Regions from separate parts of the Pseudomonas sp. PDM24 genome, predicted to be linked through region 1. Evidence: riboswitches for the same ligand, from Rfam matches in the RefSeq annotation. Region 1 holds a riboswitch; the other holds the start of a gene.
The links. A riboswitch is a leader RNA that binds a small molecule or an ion and turns the genes downstream of it on or off. The one in region 1 is predicted to bind cobalamin.

Region 1 (9,045 bases):
GGCTCTGCGAAGCCGACGCTGGCTGGACGGAAAGCCTGATTTACCTCTGGGGCAAGGACGGGGTAGGGCGCACGCATTTGTTGCAGGCGGCGTGTCTGCGCTTCGAACAACTGGGGGAACCGGCGGTGTACCTGCCGTTGGCCGAGTTGCTGGACCGCGGCATTGAAATCCTCGATAACCTCGAACAATACGAACTGGTCTGCCTGGACGATCTGCAGGCAGTCGCCGGCAAGGCGGATTGGGAAGAGGCGCTGTTCCATCTGTTCAATCGTCTGCGTGACAGCGGCCGGCGTCTGCTGATCGCCGCCTCGACGTCCCCGCGTGAACTGCCGGTGAAGCTGGCAGACCTCAAGTCGCGGCTGACACTGGCACTCATCTTCCAGATGCGCCCACTCTCTGACGAAGACAAATTGCGTGCCTTGCAGTTGCGCGCATCCCGTCGCGGCCTGCACCTGACCGATGAAGTCGGGCATTTTATCTTGACCCGCGGTACCCGCAGCATGAGCGCGCTTTTCGAGCTGCTTGAACGCCTCGATCAGGCCTCCCTTCAAGCCCAGCGCAAGCTGACAATCCCGTTCCTGAAAGAAACCCTTGGTTGGTAAAAAAACCTGATCAAACTCAGGTTTTACACGGGTTTCGGCATATTCCAGGCGTCAACAAACCCGCTTTCCTGCAAGAGGGCAGGCTGCGCAAAGGTTCAAAATGGGCTTAAGCGCTTAGATGTAAACGAGAAACCGAAAAGTCACATACAGATCGATTGAATTTGCAAATGAGGTCGATAGCGGGCATAGTCGCGGCTTCTTTAGAAACTATCAGCCACGGTCGTGCCCATGCTAAATCGCTTCGCACCCCTCGTGCCTCTCGCACTCGTCACCCTGTTGTTCGGTTGCGCTGCCCACTCTCCAGTGTCCCAGCAAGCGCCAAAACAGCAGGTTTCAAATTCAGTTACCGCGCAGTCTTCTTCCGTTCTTTTCCAGGAAGAGCTAGTCACCGATAAAGAACTGGCAGACTTCGCCGGCGGCAAGTCGTACCAGCTTCCGGTTCTCGCCGACAGCATCCTCGAACGTGGCATGTCCCTGATCGGTACCCGTTACCGTTTCGGCGGCACCTCCGAGGCCGGCTTCGACTGCAGCGGCTTCATCGGTTATCTGTTTCGTGAAGAAGCCGGCATGAACCTGCCGCGCTCCACCCGCGAAATGATCAACGTTGACGCTCCTCTGGTTGCCCGCAGCGCCCTCAAACCGGGTGACTTGCTGTTCTTCGCCACCAATGGTCGTCGCGGTCGTGTCAGTCACGCCGGGATCTACCTGGGTGACAACCAGTTCATCCACTCCAGCAGCCGCAAAAGCGGTGGTGTCCGGATTGATAGTCTGGGCGACAGCTACTGGAGCAAAACCTTCATCGAAGCCAAGCGCGCACTCGCGATGGCGCCGACTGCGGCCCCGGCTATCGTCACGGCTCGCAAGTAAGCGGACAGTTTATAGGGCGAACTTAAAGTCTTACTTGAAGTTTGCCGCGTAGCCGCTAGAATCCTGATCTATTATTGATGGCAAACCGCCTGCGTTCTGCGCAGGCGGTTTTCTTTTCTGCCTTTTCGGTGGAAAAAGCCGCAGCCAGATCAGGATGTTCTGTTTATGACGATGTCGGCCCGCCTCACATTCATATTCTTCGCAGCGCTGCTCAGCGCCTGCGCCAGCCGCACACCGCCACCTGCGCCGGTGGTTCGCGCTCCCATTGTTTTCGGTCCTTCCCAAGCCTTTTCCCCTGCGGCAGAAGACGTGCTGTTTCGCGCGCTGGGCCTGGTGGGAACACCTTATCGCTGGGGCGGCAACACGCCGGATTCCGGATTCGATTGCAGTGGTCTGATCGGTTACGTTTATCGCGATGTCGCCGGCATTTCCTTACCGCGCTCCACCCGCGAAATGATCGGCATGCAAGCCCCCAGTGTCGGCAAGGAAGGCCTGCAAACTGGCGACCTGATTTTCTTCGCCACCAATGGCGGCTCCCAGGTCAGCCATGCCGGTATCTACGTCGGCGAAGGCCGCTTCGTCCACGCGCCAGCCACGGGCGGCACGGTCAAGCTGGACAGCCTGTCCAAGGCTTACTGGCAGAAAGCCTACCTGAGCGCCAAGCGCGTCTTGCAACCTGAGCATTTGGCACATAATCCGTAGTTGTCATTAGCGCTCGCTTGAGGGATGACTCGCGCTGGGCGATAGGTTGGCGCTGTGCAATAAGCTGTAGGAGCGAGGCTTGCCCGCGAAAGCGGTGTGTCAGTCGATATCAATGTTGACTGTACTGCCGCCTTCGCGGGCAAGCCTCGCTCCTACGGTCAGAGCTGATTACTTGGCCGCGGACACGCGCCACACCTTGTTCCCCACATCATCCGCCACCAGCAAGCCGCCTTGCTGATCGATCACAACACCCACCGGCCGGCCCATGGCTTTTTCGTCGTCAGTGAGGAAGCCGGTGAGCACATCCACCGGCTGCCCGGTCGGTTTGCCGGCGGTGAACGGCACGAAAATCACTTTATAGCCGCTGTGAGGTTTGCGGTTCCACGAGCCGTGTTGGCCGATGAAGGCGCCTTGGGTGAACGGCGCGGGCAACTTGCTGCCTTCGGCGAACGTCAGGCCCAGTGACGCGGTATGCGGCCCCACCGCGTAGTCCGGTGCAATCGCCTTGGCCACCAGATCGGGGTTTTGCGGCTCGACGCGAATGTCGACGTGCTGGCCGTAATAGCTGTAGGGCCAGCCATAGAACCCGCCATCCTTCACGGATGTGATGTAGTCCGGCACCAGGTCGCTGCCGATTTCGTCACGCTCGTTGACGGCTGTCCACAGTGCGCCGCTCTGCGGTTCCCAGGCCAGGCCGTTTGGATTGCGAATCCCCGAGGCGAAGATTCGATGATTGCCGGTGGCGCGATCCACTTCCCAGATTGCCGCGCGACCTTCCTCCTGATCCATGCCGTTTTCGCCGACGTTGCTATTCGAGCCCACGGTGACGTACAGCTTGCTGCCATCCTTGCTGGCGATGACGTTTTTGGTCCAGTGATGATTCAGCGTGCCGCCCGGCAGGTCGACCACCTTGATGGGCTGCGACTTGATCGCCGTCTCACCGTTTTCATAGTGGAAACGCAGCAGGCGATCAGTGTCGGCGACGTACAGGTCATTGCCGACCAGGGTCATGCCGAAGGGCGAGTTGAGGTTTTCCAGGAATACTGTGCGGGTTTCGGCAGCGCCATCGTGGTCCTTGTCCCGCAGCAGGGTGATGCGGTTCGGGCTGGGGACGCCGGCACCGGCACGGCCCATGACTTTGCCCATGACCCAGCCGCGAATGCCTTGGCCATCATCGGGTTTAGGCGGTGCGTTGGTTTCGGCCACCAGCACATCGCCGTTGGGCAACACATAGAGCCAGCGCGGATGATCGAGGCCTTCGGCAAACGCCGCCACTTGAGTCCCGGTGGCGGCGACAGGTTTCTTGCCTTCAGGCCAGCCGATCGCCGGGGCGATGTTCACCGTCGGGATCAGGGTTTTATTCGGTTCTGGCAGCTTGGGCGAGGGGCCTGTGCCATCCGAGACTTGCAGGCTGGAGGTTTCACCACAGGCGGCGAGCCCTCCGGCGAGCGCGATGATGAAAACGAGCTGGGGTTTGCGCATTACTGATCTTCCCTATGAATGCATTGACGTAATCATAGAGAAGCGTAGACGGTCGATGGTTCAACCGGTCAGCCGCGGGCTTCCTTGAGCAGAACAGCGATGCCTGGATGGTAGTTGCCGGCTTCATTGCGCAACTTGCGGTAGGCGTAAGGGAAATACCAGGCCACGGCGCAGGTGTGTTCCTTTTGCAGGTCGTCGACCATGTCCTGGAGTTCTTCCGGGGTGGCGCTGTGTTGGGCTTTTTGTGGTGCGACAAACAGACAGCCGAGTTTCAGATCGCTGGCGTAGCTGATTCGCTTCGCGTCACTGGTGATGTCCGCCAGTGCCTGCGTCAGGTTCAGGCTATTGACCCGTGGCCAGCGCTGGGTGGCCTGGAGATACGCGCGCTCTTCGCTGCTGGCGATAAACAGATCGGCGCGGGCGTTGCGTTCGCCTTCTTCGATCTGTTTGCGGGTCGACGTCTGTGCCAGCGTGACCATTTCTGCCATCCAGGCCGCGGCGCAGAGCAGACCGAGGTTGGCGTTTTCGTCGTACCAGTAAGGTGTATCGTTATCGCCGCGCACGGCGTTGTAGCGGTCGATACAGTCAAACCAGCGTTCCAGCACCGGGCGCAGGAATTCCAGCTTCGGATTGCTGATGATCATGCCTTGCATGTGGCTCACCCTTGTTATTGTGTTGTCAGGTTGTGGCTCTTTGATATCACTGCTGACAGTGTGGCACAAGATTGGCGTCAGTTAATTGATCGACGGCAGTTATTCGCTCAGCGGCGCCCCGGCTTTAATTGACGCTCCACCCCCAACCCTCTAACCTTCGCGGCTTGTTTCAGGTGCTCTGTGACCTTGGTCGACAGAGTGAAACAGGGAAGCCGGTGAATGAATTTCTTCCAGCGAAGAATGATCACGATCCCGGCGCTGCCCCCGCAACGGTAAATGAGTAAAAGCTGCGCGAGGGCCTGTCATCAGGCCCTAGCCACTGTGTCGACTGTCGACATGGGAAGGCGCGCAGTCAGGCGCAAGCCGCTCATGAGCCCGGAGACCGGCCTGATTCATCCAACGGCATCACGGTGGGCGATGCCAGGCTTCTTGCCGTCTATTCTTGTGCCTGCCCGCCGTTATCCAGCCTCAACGGAGAGCTCCCCCATGACTGATACTCCCGATCGTGACGAACGCCATCTGGCGCGCATGCTGCGAAAAAAAGCGGTGATCGACGAACGCATCGCCAACTCGCCGAATGAATGCGGTTTGCTGCTGGTGCTTTCCGGTAACGGCAAAGGCAAAAGCAGTTCGGCGTTCGGCATGCTTGCGCGGTCCATGGGCCACGGCATGCAGTGCGGCGTGGTGCAGTTCATCAAGGGGCGCACCAGCACTGGCGAGGAGCTATTTTTTCGGCGCTTCCCGGAACAGGTGCGTTTTCATGTAATGGGCGAGGGCTTTACCTGGGAAACCCAGGACCGTCAGCGCGACATCGCCGCCGCCGAAGCCGCCTGGGCAGTGTCCCGCGAATTGCTGCGTGATCCGGCCATCGGTCTGGTGGTGCTCGATGAGTTGAACATCGCCCTCAAGCACGGCTACCTCGATCTCGATCAGGTGCTCAGCGACTTGCAGGCGCGACCGCCGATGCAGCACGTGGTGGTCACCGGTCGCGGCGTCAAGCCTGAGATGATCGAGCTGGCCGACACTGTCACTGAAATGGGCATGATCAAGCACGCCTTCCAGGCCGGAATCAAAGCGCAAAAAGGCGTCGAGTTGTGAACTGCACTTTATGAATAGCCATCGTCAATGCCCGGCGGTACTGATCGCCGCACCGGCCTCCGGTCAGGGCAAGACCACCGTCACCGCCGCGCTCGCCCGTTTGCATCGCAATCAGGGGCGCAAGGTTCGTGTGTTCAAATGCGGCCCGGACTTTCTCGACCCGATGATTCTCGAGCGCGCCAGCGGTGCACCGGTTTATCAACTCGACATGTGGATGGTCGGCGAGCAAGAAAGTCGGCGTCTATTGTGGGAGGCCGCTGGCGAAGCCGATCTGATCCTCATCGAAGGCGTCATGGGGCTATTCGACGGTACGCCGTCCAGCGCCGATCTGGCGCGGCACTTCGGTGTGCCGGTGCTCGGCGTGATCGACGGCACCGCCATGGCACAGACCTTTGGCGCGCTGGCCCTGGGCCTTGCGCGTTATCAGCCGGACTTGCCGTTTGCCGGTGTGCTGGCCAATCGGGTCGGCACCGTGCGCCATGCGCAGTTGCTCGAAGGCAGCCTGACTGAAGGCTTGCGCTGGTATGGCGCGCTGTCCCGGGAGACCGGGATCGAATTGCCGAGTCGGCATCTCGGCCTGGTTCAGGCCAGCGAACTGAATGATCTCGACCTGCGTCTCGATGCGGCCGCCGACTCATTAGCCAGCAGTTGCGACGTGGCGCTGCCGCCAGCCGTGGAATTCGCCGCGCCTGAAATGATCGCAGCCGAACCGTTGCTGGCCGGTGTTCGGATTGCCGTGGCCCGGGACGAAGCTTTCGCGTTTACCTACGGCGCGAGCCTGGATCTGCTGCGGGCCATGGGCGCCGAATTGACTTTCTTTTCGCCGATCCGCGACAGCGAATTACCTGAGGCAGACAGCCTCTATCTGCCGGGCGGTTACCCTGAATTGCACCATGTAGCGTTGTCGCAAAACACGCCGATGCTGACCGCGATCCGCGCTCACCACGCGGCGGGCAAACCGTTGCTGGCCGAGTGTGGCGGCATGCTGTATCTGCTGGATTCCTTGACCGATGTCGAGGGCACTCGCGCTGAACTGGTTGGCTTGCTGGCCGGTGATGCGGTGATGCAGAAGCGTCTTGCCGCGCTGGCCTTGCAGGAGGTCGAATTGCCGGAAGGTTTGCTGCGTGGGCACACCTATCACCACTCGCTGACCAGCACCGGGCTTGAGCCGATTGCTCGAGGTTTGAGCCCCAATGGCGGACGAGGGGCGGAGGCGGTTTATCGTGAGGGGCGGATGACGGCCTCTTATGTACATTTTTATTTTCCGTCCAATCCATCGGCGATTGCAGCGCTGTTTGTGCCTGACCTTGAGGACGCCTTCGCGAGCAAGCCCGCTCCCACAGGGGAATGCAATTCAAATGTGGGAGCGGGCTTGCTCGCGAAGAGGCCATGACCGACAACACATTTTCCGAAGCCGAACGCACAGCCGTTTACCGAGCCATCGCCGAGCGCCGCGACATGCGGCACTTCAGCGGCGGCACGGTCGAACCCGAGTTACTGAGGCGTCTGCTCGAAGCCGCGCACCAAGCGCCGAGTGTCGGCCTGATGCAGCCCTGGCGTTTCATCCGCATCAGCGACCGGGCACTGCGCGGCAAGATTCAACAGCTGGTGGAAGAAGAACGCATCCGCACCGCCGAAGCCCTCGGCGAACGCTCCGACGAATTCATGAAGCTCAAGGTCGAAGGCATCAACGACTGCGCCGAGGTGCTGGTCGCCGCGCTGATGGACGATCGTGAGCGGCATATCTTCGGCCGTCGTACATTGCCGGAAATGGACATGGCATCGCTGTCCTGCGCCATCCAGAACCTTTGGCTCGCATCCCGCGCCGAAGGCCTTGGCATGGGCTGGGTGTCATTGTTCGAGCCACAAGCGCTGGCGGATTTGCTGGGTTTACCGGTCGGGGCCAAGCCTTTGGCTGTTCTTTGCCTGGGGCCGGTCAAGGAATTCTACCCGGCGCCGATGCTGGTACTTGAAGGCTGGGCGCAGGCGCGTCCACTCAGCGAATTGCTGTATGAAAATTATTGGGGAGTGAGTCAATGAGTGTGGCGTTGTTGAGTGTCGCCGCGGTCGCGCTGGATGCGCTGCTGGGTGAGCCCAAACGCTGGCATCCGCTGGTGGCGTTCGGTCGTTTTGCCGATCGCATCGAGCAACGTTTCAACTCCGGTGGCCGCGGCTGGCGCAGTCACGGCGTTACGGCCTGGGTGATGGCGGTCGTGCCGCTGACCTTGTTGGCCACCGCACTTTCCTGGGCGCCTTACGTTGGCTGGATTGTCGAGATTCTCTTGCTCTATTGTGCCCTCGGCATGCGCAGTCTCGGCGAGCACGTCGAGCCGGTGGCCAAGGCCCTGCGCAGCGATGATCTGATCGAGGCGCGCAAACGTGTTGGTTATCTGGTCAGCCGTCAGACCAGCGAACTGGATGAAACCGAAGTCGCCCGCGCCGCCACCGAATCGGTGCTGGAGAACGGCAGCGATGCGGTATTCGCCGCGCTGTTCTGGTTTGCCGTGGCGGGCGCGCCCGGCGTGGTGCTTTATCGCCTGAGCAATACCCTCGACGCGATGTGGGGTTATCGCAACGAACGCTTCGAACGTTTCGGTTGGGCTGCGGCGAAGATCGATGATGTTCTGAACTACATTCCTGCACGTCTGGTGGCATTGACCTACGCGCTGCTGGGTAAAACCCGACTGGCATTGAAGTGCTGGCGTACCCAGGGCCCGACCTGGGACAGCCCGAATGCCGGGCCGGTGATGGCGGCCGGTGCTGGCGCGCTGGGTGTCGAGTTGGGTGGGGCGGCGATTTATCACGGTGAACTGCATCAGCGTCCGCAGTTGGGCGAAGGCGTGCCGGCGGATGCCGATTCCATCAACCGTGGCTGGCAATTGGTCCAGCGCGGGGTATGGTTATGGCTGCTGATTCTCTGCGTGGGGGCTGAATTCTATGCTTGAACACGGTGGCCGCTTGCGCAAGGCGGCGCTTGAATACGGCATTGCCGAAGCCGATTGGCTCGACCTGTCCAGTGGCCTGGCGCCTTGGCCATTCCCGGTTCCGGACATCCCGCTGCGGGCCTGGGCGCGGTTGCCGGAAAACGATGACGGTCTGGAGCAGGCTGCCTGCGACTATTACGGTGCGGCTCAGGTGTTGCCGGTGGCCGGCTCGCAAATGGCGATCCAGTTGCTGCCGCGGTTGCGCCGGGCCGGCAAGGTCGGCGTGCTGTCGCCGTGTTACGCCGAACACGCCCAAGCCTGGCGTCGCAACGGGTACATCGTGCGTGAAGTGCTGGAGTCGGAAGTCGATTTCTTTCTCGACAGCCTCGACGTGCTGGTGGTGGTCAACCCGAACAATCCCACGGGGTTGAGCCTGACTCCGGCTCGCCTGCTGGATTGGCATGCGCGGCTGGCCCAGCGCGGAGGCTGGCTGGTGGTGGACGAGGCGTTCATGGACAACACCCCGCATTTGAGTCTGGCGCCGTTCGCCAATCAGATCGGCTTGATCGTGCTGCGCTCCTTCGGCAAGTTCTTCGGCCTGGCCGGTGTGCGACTGGGGTTTGTGCTGGCCGAGCGCAAGTTGCTCAAGCTGCTGGCCGAACAGGTCGGACCCTGGGCGGTCAGTGGGCCGACCCGAGTGTTGGGTCAGGCGTGCCT
Region 2 (9,045 bases), on a different contig from region 1:
CGGGTTGGCCAGGCGTACGCTCGGGTAATCGTCGGGCAACTGCTGCGCCGCTTCGGCAAGCAACGCCAGGCTGGAATCGCCGCTGCACAGAATCACCAGCTCGGCGGGGGTTTGTCCAAGGTCGGCAATGTTGTCATCCGACACGAAACCGCCGGGCTGGGTCCTGAGCAGGTGCATGGTTTAAACGCTGAGCGCAGCGCGCAATTGCGCTTCGAGCGCCGCAGCATCCAGCGCCTGACCGATCAACACCAGACGGGTGGTGCGCGCTTCTTCAGCGCCCCACTGACGGTCGAAGTGCTTGTCGAAACGCGTGCCCACACCCTGGATCAACAGGCGCATCGGCTTGTTCGGTACCGCCGCGAAACCTTTGACCCGCAGGATGCCGTGCTGGACCACCAGTTGCGTCAGCGCGTCCATCAGCAGGCTTTCGTCGGCTTGTGGCAGCTCGATGGAGATGGAATCGAACGCGTCATGGTCATGATCGTGATCGTCTTCGCCTTCATGGTGATGATCGTGATGGCTGTGGCGGCTGTCGATGTGTTCTTCGGAGCCGGCACCGAGGCCGATCAGCACGTCCAGTGGCAGACGACCGCTGCTGGCCTCGATCACTTTCACCGCTGGCGGCAGTTCTTCGGCGACTTCCAGGCGCACGCGGGCCAGGTCTGCGGCGCTGATCAGGTCGGCCTTGTTGAGGATCACCAGATCGGCGCTGGCCAGTTGGTCGGCGAACAGCTCGTGCAGCGGCGATTCGTGGTCCAGGTTCGGGTCGAGTTTGCGCTGGGCATCGACCTGGTCCGGGAACGCAGCGAAGGTACCAGCAGCGACGGCCGGGCTGTCGACCACGGTGATCACCGCGTCAACCGTGCAGGCGCTGCGGATTTCTGGCCACTGGAAGGCTTGAACCAAAGGCTTCGGCAGGGCCAGGCCCGACGTTTCGATCAGGATGTGGTCGAGGTCGCCACGACGGGCCACCAGTTCGCGCATCACCGGGAAGAATTCTTCCTGAACCGTGCAGCATAGGCAGCCGTTGGCCAGTTCGTAAACGCGTCCGTTGGCTTCTTCTTCGGTGCAGCCGATCGAGCACTGTTTGAGGATTTCACCGTCGATGCCCAGCTCGCCGAACTCGTTGACGATCACCGCGATGCGACGGCCCTGGGCGTTGTCGAGCATGTGGCGCAGCAAGGTGGTTTTGCCCGAGCCGAGGAAGCCGGTAACGATGGTGACGGGGAGTTTGGCCAGTGTTTTCATCGGATGCCCTTTGGCAAGGTGGCGGGCATACGGGACGACAATCGCAGCGGCGGATGCACGCGCGCAAGAGTTCCGCCACCGGATCACCCCGCCCGGTTGTAGTGAGAATCTGTATCGAGGCAGGTCTCCTGGCTGACGGTGTGCCAATCGTTCGACTGGCGTTTGCTGCGCCTTCCCGCGAACCTGATAGATCAGGGTTTGCAGTGGCGTGGCAGCGAACATCACCGTTCACAGTTGCGGGGGCAGCCGCGGCATCGACCGCGTTCCCTTCTTAGCTTCGGCAGACGCCGAAGAACCTCGAAAGCGCAAGGCTACGCATCGTGTGGGGGCGGGTCAATGTCCACCTGAGTTCTGTGGCGCCTGAGCCGACGCCTTCGCGAGCAAGCCCGCTCCCACATTTGAAATGCGTTCCCCTGTGGGAGCGGGCTTGCTCGCGAAAGGAGCGACTCGGTATCCAAGTGAGAACCCATGCCAATTGACGCCCAACCCCCGCCCATGCTCTCCTACACGCCTTGTTACGGGTGCCCTTCACAGGGTGAAACGGGAAACCGGTGAATCATGTGCTTTACTCTAAAGCCATGTCAGTCCGGTGCTGCCCCCGCAACGGTAAGCGAGTGAAGCGTCAAATCCACTGTGCCCGTCATACGGCATGGGAAGGTGATGCTTGCAGGTTTGGGCACAAGCCCTGCCCCTCGCGAGCCCGGAGACCGGCCCGCAACACAAAGTGACTTTTACGTTCACTGAATAACAAACCCGCGGTGGGCGGGCGCTGTTCGAAATCTCTGCGTGCCACGGCGTACGGAGGTTTTCATGCGCTCTATTCACCCGCTGACAGACCAGAGGGAAGCGCCATGTCGATCATCAGCAGCACCGCCAGCAACACCGATAAAAAGAGCACGATCAGCACCACCACTACCCTGAGCCAACGCCTGACCGCCGCTTGTTGTGCGTCGATTCTTGGCGCCAGCCTTGTGTATTTCGCCGGTTTCTCGCACATCGAAGCGGTACACAACGCCGCGCACGATACCCGTCACAGCGCCGCATTCCCGTGCCATTGAGACCTGCTGACATGATCAAGCGTATTGCGCAAACCGCAGGTTTCACCGGGCTGCTGGCCGCCCTGCTGCTGACCCTGCTGCAAAGCTTCTGGGTGGCTCCGCTGATTCTGCAGGCCGAGACCTACGAAAAATCCGAGCCTGCCGCGGTTGAAATCCACGAGCACGCCGCGGGAGCTGTCACCGCTCACACCCACGATGCCGAAGCCTGGGAGCCGGAAGACGGCTGGCAGCGCGTGCTGTCGACCACCGGCGGCAATCTGGTGGTGGCGGTCGGTTTCGCCCTGATGCTCGCGGGCCTCTACACCTTGCGCGCTCCACGCCGTACCTCTCAGGGCTTGCTCTGGGGTCTGGCCGGTTATGCGACGTTCGTGCTGGCGCCCACCCTCGGCCTGCCACCTGAACTGCCGGGTACTGCCGCGGCGGATCTGGCGCAACGGCAGATCTGGTGGATTGGCACCGCCGCATCCACAGCAGTCGGCATCGCGCTGATCGCATTCAGCCGCCACTGGCTGATGAAGATCCTTGGTGTGGCAATCCTGGCCGTGCCTCATGTGATTGGCGCGCCGCAACCGGAAGTCCATTCGATGCTCGCGCCGCAAGCCCTGGAAGCGCAGTTCAAAATCGCTTCGCAGCTGACCAACATGGCGTTCTGGCTGGCCCTGGGCCTGATCAGCGCCTGGTTGTTCCGCCGCAAAAGCGATGGCCAATACTGCGCATGACTGACGTAAGCGCAGCGCCGACCCTGGTGGTCGGCCTGGGCTGCCAGCGCGGCTGCCCCGTCAGCACGCTGCGGGCGCTGCTTGATCAGGCATTACAGGCCCATCAAATCGAGCTTCGTGAGATCAAGGCCTTGGCCAGCATCGACCTGAAGCGCGAAGAACCCGCCCTGATCGAACTGGCCGAACAACTGGCATTGCCGTTGATGTATTTCAGCAGCGAACAATTGGCCGGTTATGAACCGCAACTCAGCCACCACTCGGACATCGCGTTCGAACGCACCGGCTGTTACGGCGTAGCGGAAAGTGCCGCGCTGGCACTGGCCGAACAATTGGCTCAGGCACCGGCAAAGTTGCTGATTCCACGACAAAAATACGCCCAGGCTACCCTCGCATTGGCCAGTGCCGCGTAAAATCTCCGATAATCCTCGCCTTCGATCATGAGCAATCTTCATCTGAAGCGTGCCCATACCCTTTTTCTGACAGGACACGACGATGACCGTCTACTTCATTGGCGCAGGCCCCGGCGACCCGGAACTGATCACCGTCAAAGGCCAGCGGCTGATTCGTAGCTGCCCGGTCATCATCTATGCAGGCTCCCTGGTCCCCGCCGCTGTACTGGACGGCCACCGCGCCGAACAGGTGGTCAACAGCGCCGAATTGCACCTGGAACAGATCATCGAGCTGATCAAGACCGCCCATGCCAACGGCCAAGACGTAGCCCGGGTGCACTCCGGCGATCCGAGCCTGTACGGGGCGATTGGCGAGCAGATTCGCTACTTGCGTGAACTCGACATCCCTTTCGAAATCATTCCCGGCGTCACAGCCACCGCCGCCTGCGCGGCGCTTTTGGGTGCTGAACTGACCCTGCCGGACGTGTCACAAAGCGTGATTCTGACCCGCTACGCCGACAAGACCGCCATGCCGGCCGGTGAAGAACTGGGCAGTCTGGCGCAGCATGGGGCGACCATGGCGATCCACTTGGGGGTTAATCATCTGGAGAAAATCCTTGCTGAATTGCTGCCGCACTACGGCGCCGATTGCCCGATCGCGGTGATTCATCGGGCAACCTGGCCGGATCAGGACTGGGTGGTGGGGACGCTGGCGGATATTGCCGGGAAGGTTCAAGCCAAGGGATTTCGCCGGACGGCGCTGATTCTGGTGGGCCGGGTGTTGGGCAGCGATCACTTCAGTGAATCATCGTTGTATCGCGCGGGGCATGCGCATTTGTATCGCCCATAGGCCCTATTCGCGAGCAAGCCCGCTCCCACAGTGGATCTGCTTCGAACACAAATACTGTGTCCAGTGAAGATCTAATGTGGGAGCGGGCTTGCTCGCGAAGGCGTCAGTGAATTTCACCCATAAAAAACGGCGCTCACGGGGCGCCGTTTTTTATGTTTGCAGCGAACACCTTACTTAGTAGTAGGCGTTTTCTTTCTGCGTATGGTCGGTCACGTCACGAACGCCCTTGAGCTCAGGAATACGCTCAAGCAAGGTGCGCTCGATGCCTTCCTTCAAGGTGACGTCTGCCTGGCCGCAGCCCTGGCAACCGCCGCCGAATTTCAGCACGGCGATGCCGTCTTCGACCACATCGATCAGGCTGACCTGACCGCCGTGGCTGGCCAGCCCCGGGTTGATTTCGGTTTGCAGGTAGTAGTTGATGCGCTCGTTGACCGGGCTGTCGGCGTTGACCATCGGTACCTTGGCGTTTGGCGCCTTGATGGTCAATTGGCCGCCCATGCGGTCGGTGGCGTAGTCGACGACTGCATCGTCCAGGAAGGCTTCGCTGAAGTGATCGATGTACGCGGTGAAGCTTTTAAGCCCCAGCGCGGTGTCTTCGGGTTTTTCTTCGCCCGGCTTGCAGTAGGCAATGCAGGTTTCGGCGTACTGGGTGCCAGGCTGGGTGATAAAGACGCGGATGCCGATACCCGGGGTGTTCTGCTTGGAGAGCAGATCAGCCAGATAATCGTGGGCGGCGTCGGTAATGGTAATAGCGGTCATGGAAACTCCTCGCAGGCTTGGACGCAGTTTACGCCAATCATCGCGCCGGACAAAGTCCTAGTATTTTTGTCGGGAAAGTGTGCCTGTCGATGAACATCCGATCACCGTCGCCCCCTGTAGGAGCGAAGCTTGCTCGCGAAAGCGGTCCAACAGTCGACATCTATGCTGAATGTCAGACCGCTTTCGCGAGCAAGCTTCGCTCCTACAGGGGTTCAGCCAGGGTTCGGGGGTGCGTGTTCAGGCCTTCAATCAAAGATTCTCATAGCGGTTCATGTCCAGCACGCCCTCTTCCACCGGGTCGGTGTCGTGGATGTAGCGGCTCAGATCATGGAAATATTGCCAGAACTGCGGATGACTGCGGCGAATGCCCCAGCGTTCGACGATTTTCTCGAAACTGGCAGCGTCCTTCGCGGTTTCCATCGCATCAACGAAAGCGGGCACTTGGCCGGCCGGAATGTTGAACATGAAGTTCGGGTAGCTGCTGAGTACACCCGGATAAATCGTCAACGTATCGAGCCCCGGCTGATAGCGCCGCGACTCACCCAGCAGGAACGCCACGTTGCTGTGGGCCCGGTTGCGCAGCAGGCTATAGACCCCGCGCTTGCCGCTTTGAGTCTCGATGCGCAGCATCGTGGCTTCTGGCAATTGATCGATGACCTTCAGCCCCGCAGACGGACGTGAAGTCAGGCGGCTCAAGGCCTGTTCGGCGTTCTGCAAGGCCAGATCGATGTTCGGCCGCGAGCAGTAGGCACCGTCGCAGCGGTTGATCGGGTCGGGGTTGGCGTTGAGTTCGCCGTACCGGGCCAGCAATTGCAGGGCGAAATCGCGTTTCGGGTCCTTTTCGTCCAGCGTCAGTGCCGTGGGTTTGTCATTGTCGATGTACTCGTAATCCAGCCACATCTTGAGCTTGCCGCCGTTCTGGTACCAATCGTCGAGGTAGCCGTCCCGCGAGTCGGCTGGCATCAAGCGCAAGAAGTTCTGCTCGGCACCGTTGCGAATCAGGTCGAAGTACAACCGGGTCTGGGCCTGATGGGATACATTGCCGAACACATCGAAGTTGACTGCCAACTGGTAATACGTGCGTTCCAGCAACGGGAAATCGAACAGCCAAATGGTTTGCGGGACGTCACCGATCAGGCCTTTGTTCACCGAGGCGCTGTCGAAATGCCGGAAAATACTCAGCAAAGCGTTGTCATTGCCGGCCCACAGGGTCGACCAGCTCGGTGCCGGCAGGTCGGCGTAGCTGTCCCGGCGCAAGGCTTCGTATTCGTTGCGTTTGTCACGGTAGTCGCGCCATAGGCTCAGGACACTGCCAACATCATCGTTCTGCCCTGGCATCGCCAGCAACGGCGTGGCCTGGCCGCGATAATTCGGGTCGGTGATATAGAGGTCATGCTCCGGGGCCTGGAACAACGCCCAGAAGTTGTCGCGAATCACGTCGGTGGCGATCTGGCCGCGGCAGACCGGGCCACGAATAAAGGTGCGCACAAAGTATTCGGCGTTATCGAGCATGAACTGGTAACGCGCCTGAGCCGGGATAGCCTCAAAGGTCGTGAACGGATTGGCCCGTCGCTCCGGCCCATAACCTGGCAGCGCGTTGACCTGCCAGTTGCCGCTGTAGAACAGGCTTTTGATCCGCGCCATCTTCGCCGCGCTGAGCGGATAGGTGATGTGGGTCTTGTGCACGATCACGCCTTGCACCGGCCACAAACGGTAGTAGACCTGAGTGCCCGGATCGTCATTCGGGCGGCGAGTGTTGATCAAGTCAATGGGCTGTCCCGTCGGTGTGCGCGAACGTACCCACTGAAAGAAATGCCCCGGCTCGCCGTCCTTGAAATAGAGGTGCGCCAAAAACCAGTGCTCGAACAGCCAGCGCCCGACCAGACTCTCCCGGGCACCCGGCGCGTTGAGCAGGTTTTCCCACTGCACCACCTGCAAGGCTTCCTTGGCGCTGGGCACCAGGCCCTGTTCATCGATTGGCGCGCCGGAGGCCAGCCAACGTTGCAACGTCTGGTATTGCTGATCGGTCAGGCCGGTGACCGCCAACGGCATGCCTTCTTTCGGGTGGGAGCTGGCGTAGCCGTCGAACTCCGCCGGCATGGCGCACATATTTTCCCTATTCAGGCCAAGGACGATGTCTTCCGGCAATTTGGCGTTGGGTTGCAACGGCGTTTTGTGGCCCAGTTCGAGCATGCGCGCCATCAGCGCCGCCTGGCTGCCTTGGGCGTCGAGCACAGAATAAAAGCCTTTTTGCTGCCAGGCGCGTTTGCCAAAGGCGTCATAAAACAGCCGGGTCGGCGCTGCGGCCTGTCTGCGTTCGCCATCATAAACGGGCGCCTTGGTTGCACCTCGGGCCGCCCCTTCACCACTGCCCAGATTGAGCTGACAGGCGGAGTCGTAGCAGGCATGGCAGGCCACGCACTTTTCAGTGAAGATCGGTTGGATGTCCCGGGCGTAGGAAATGTCCGGACCTTGCGCAGCGGCGCCCCCGCTTAAAAACAGCATCAATAGGCTGGTGACGACGCGATACGACATATCCCTGGTCCTGATCATGAGAAAACGCCGCGATTCTACCGGTCTGGCCTGCGCACCAACATGAACGATATTCATGCAAAACCCGTACATGCTCCAAAAGCGCACAGGTTTGTTATCATTCCGGCCCTTCGTCATGGCCTTACCGAGTAGTCCAAATGTCCGATCGCAGCGTTCGCCTTCAAGCTCTCAAGCACGCCCTCAAAGAGCGCATCCTGATTCTCGATGGCGGCATGGGTACGATGATCCAGAGCTACAAGCTCGAGGAGCAGGATTACCGTGGCAAACGCTTCGCCGACTGGCCGAGCGATGTCAAAGGCAACAACGACTTGTTGGTGCTGACACGTCCTGACGTGATTGGCGGCATCGAGAAGGCCTATCTGGACGCCGGCGCCGACATACTGGAAACCAACACCTTCAACGCCACCCGGATTTCCATGGCCGATTACGGCATGGAAGAACTCGCCTACGAATTGAACGTAGAAGGCGCTCGCCTGGCCCGCAAGATTGCCGATGCGAAAACTCTCGAGAACCCGGACAAGCCGCGTTTCGTCGCTGGCGTACTCGGCCCGACCAGCCGCACCTGCTCGCTGTCGCCGGACGTGAACAACCCTGGCTACCGCAACGTGACCTTCGATGAGCTGGTGGAGAACTACACCGAAGCCACCAAAGGCCTGATCGAAGGCGGCGCCGACCTGATCCTGATCGAAACCATCTTCGATACCCTCAACGCCAAAGCGGCGATCTTCGCCGTGCAAGGCGTGTTCGAAGAACTGGGCGTCGAGTTGCCGATCATGATCTCCGGCACCATCACCGATGCCTCCGGCCGCACCCTGTCGGGCCAGACCACCGAAGCGTTCTGGAACTCCGTGGCCCACGCCAAACCGATTTCGGTCGGCCTGAACTGCGCCCTCGGGGCCAGCGAGTTGCGCCCGTACCTGGAAGAACTGTCGAACAAGGCCAACACCCACGTTTCCGCGCACCCGAACGCCGGCCTGCCAAACGAATTCGGCGAGTACGACGAGCTGCCGGCCCAAACCGCCAAGGTCATCGAAGAATTCGCCCAAAGCGGCTTCCTGAACATCGTCGGCGGCTGCTGCGGCACCACGCCGGGGCACATCGAAGCCATCGCCAAAGCGGTGGCCGGCTATGCGCCGCGCGAGATTCCGGACATTCCCAAGGCTTGCCGCCTGTCGGGCCTGGAACCGTTCACCATTGATCGCAGCTCGTTGTTCGTCAACGTCGGCGAGCGCACCAACATCACCGGTTCCGCCAAATTCGCCCGTCTGATCCGTGAAGACAACTACACCGAAGCCCTGGAAGTCGCCCTGCAGCAGGTCGAAGCCGGCGCCCAGGTGATCGACATCAACATGGACGAAGGGATGCTAGATTCGAAGAAGGCCATGGTGACCTTCCTCAATCTGATTGCCGGTGAACCGGACATCTCCCGCGTGCCGATCATGATCGACTCCTCCAAGTGGGAAGTGATA

Region 2: it holds a riboswitch for cobalamin, as region 1 does, so the genes downstream of both, KW837_RS12105 (CbtB domain-containing protein) here and cobO (cob(I)yrinic acid a,c-diamide adenosyltransferase) in region 1, are expected to answer to the same signal.

What each region holds. Positions count from the first base shown of each region.
Region 1 covers NZ_JAHUWR010000001.1:238,016-247,060, forward strand. The annotation lists gene hda (DnaA regulatory inactivator Hda) at 1-602, shown strand, start outside; gene KW837_RS01125 (C40 family peptidase) at 831-1,469, shown strand; gene KW837_RS01130 (C40 family peptidase) at 1,635-2,171, shown strand; gene KW837_RS01135 (sorbosone dehydrogenase family protein) at 2,340-3,653, opposite strand; gene KW837_RS01140 (hypothetical protein) at 3,722-4,306, opposite strand; cobalamin riboswitch at 4,461-4,712, shown strand; gene cobO (cob(I)yrinic acid a,c-diamide adenosyltransferase) at 4,793-5,404, shown strand; gene KW837_RS01150 (cobyrinate a,c-diamide synthase) at 5,415-6,797, shown strand; gene bluB (5,6-dimethylbenzimidazole synthase) at 6,794-7,444, shown strand; gene cbiB (adenosylcobinamide-phosphate synthase CbiB) at 7,441-8,349, shown strand; gene cobD (threonine-phosphate decarboxylase CobD) at 8,342-9,045, shown strand, end outside.
Region 2 covers NZ_JAHUWR010000003.1:88,437-97,481, forward strand. The annotation lists gene cobN (cobaltochelatase subunit CobN) at 1-177, opposite strand, end outside; gene cobW (cobalamin biosynthesis protein CobW) at 181-1,248, opposite strand; cobalamin riboswitch at 1,349-1,563, opposite strand; cobalamin riboswitch at 1,751-1,979, shown strand; gene KW837_RS12105 (CbtB domain-containing protein) at 2,100-2,306, shown strand; gene KW837_RS12110 (CbtA family protein) at 2,318-3,025, shown strand; gene KW837_RS12115 (cobalamin biosynthesis protein) at 3,022-3,435, shown strand; gene cobM (precorrin-4 C(11)-methyltransferase) at 3,518-4,264, shown strand; gene nfuA (Fe-S biogenesis protein NfuA) at 4,439-5,023, opposite strand; gene KW837_RS12130 (fatty acid cis/trans isomerase) at 5,273-7,558, opposite strand; gene metH (methionine synthase) at 7,714-9,045, shown strand, end outside.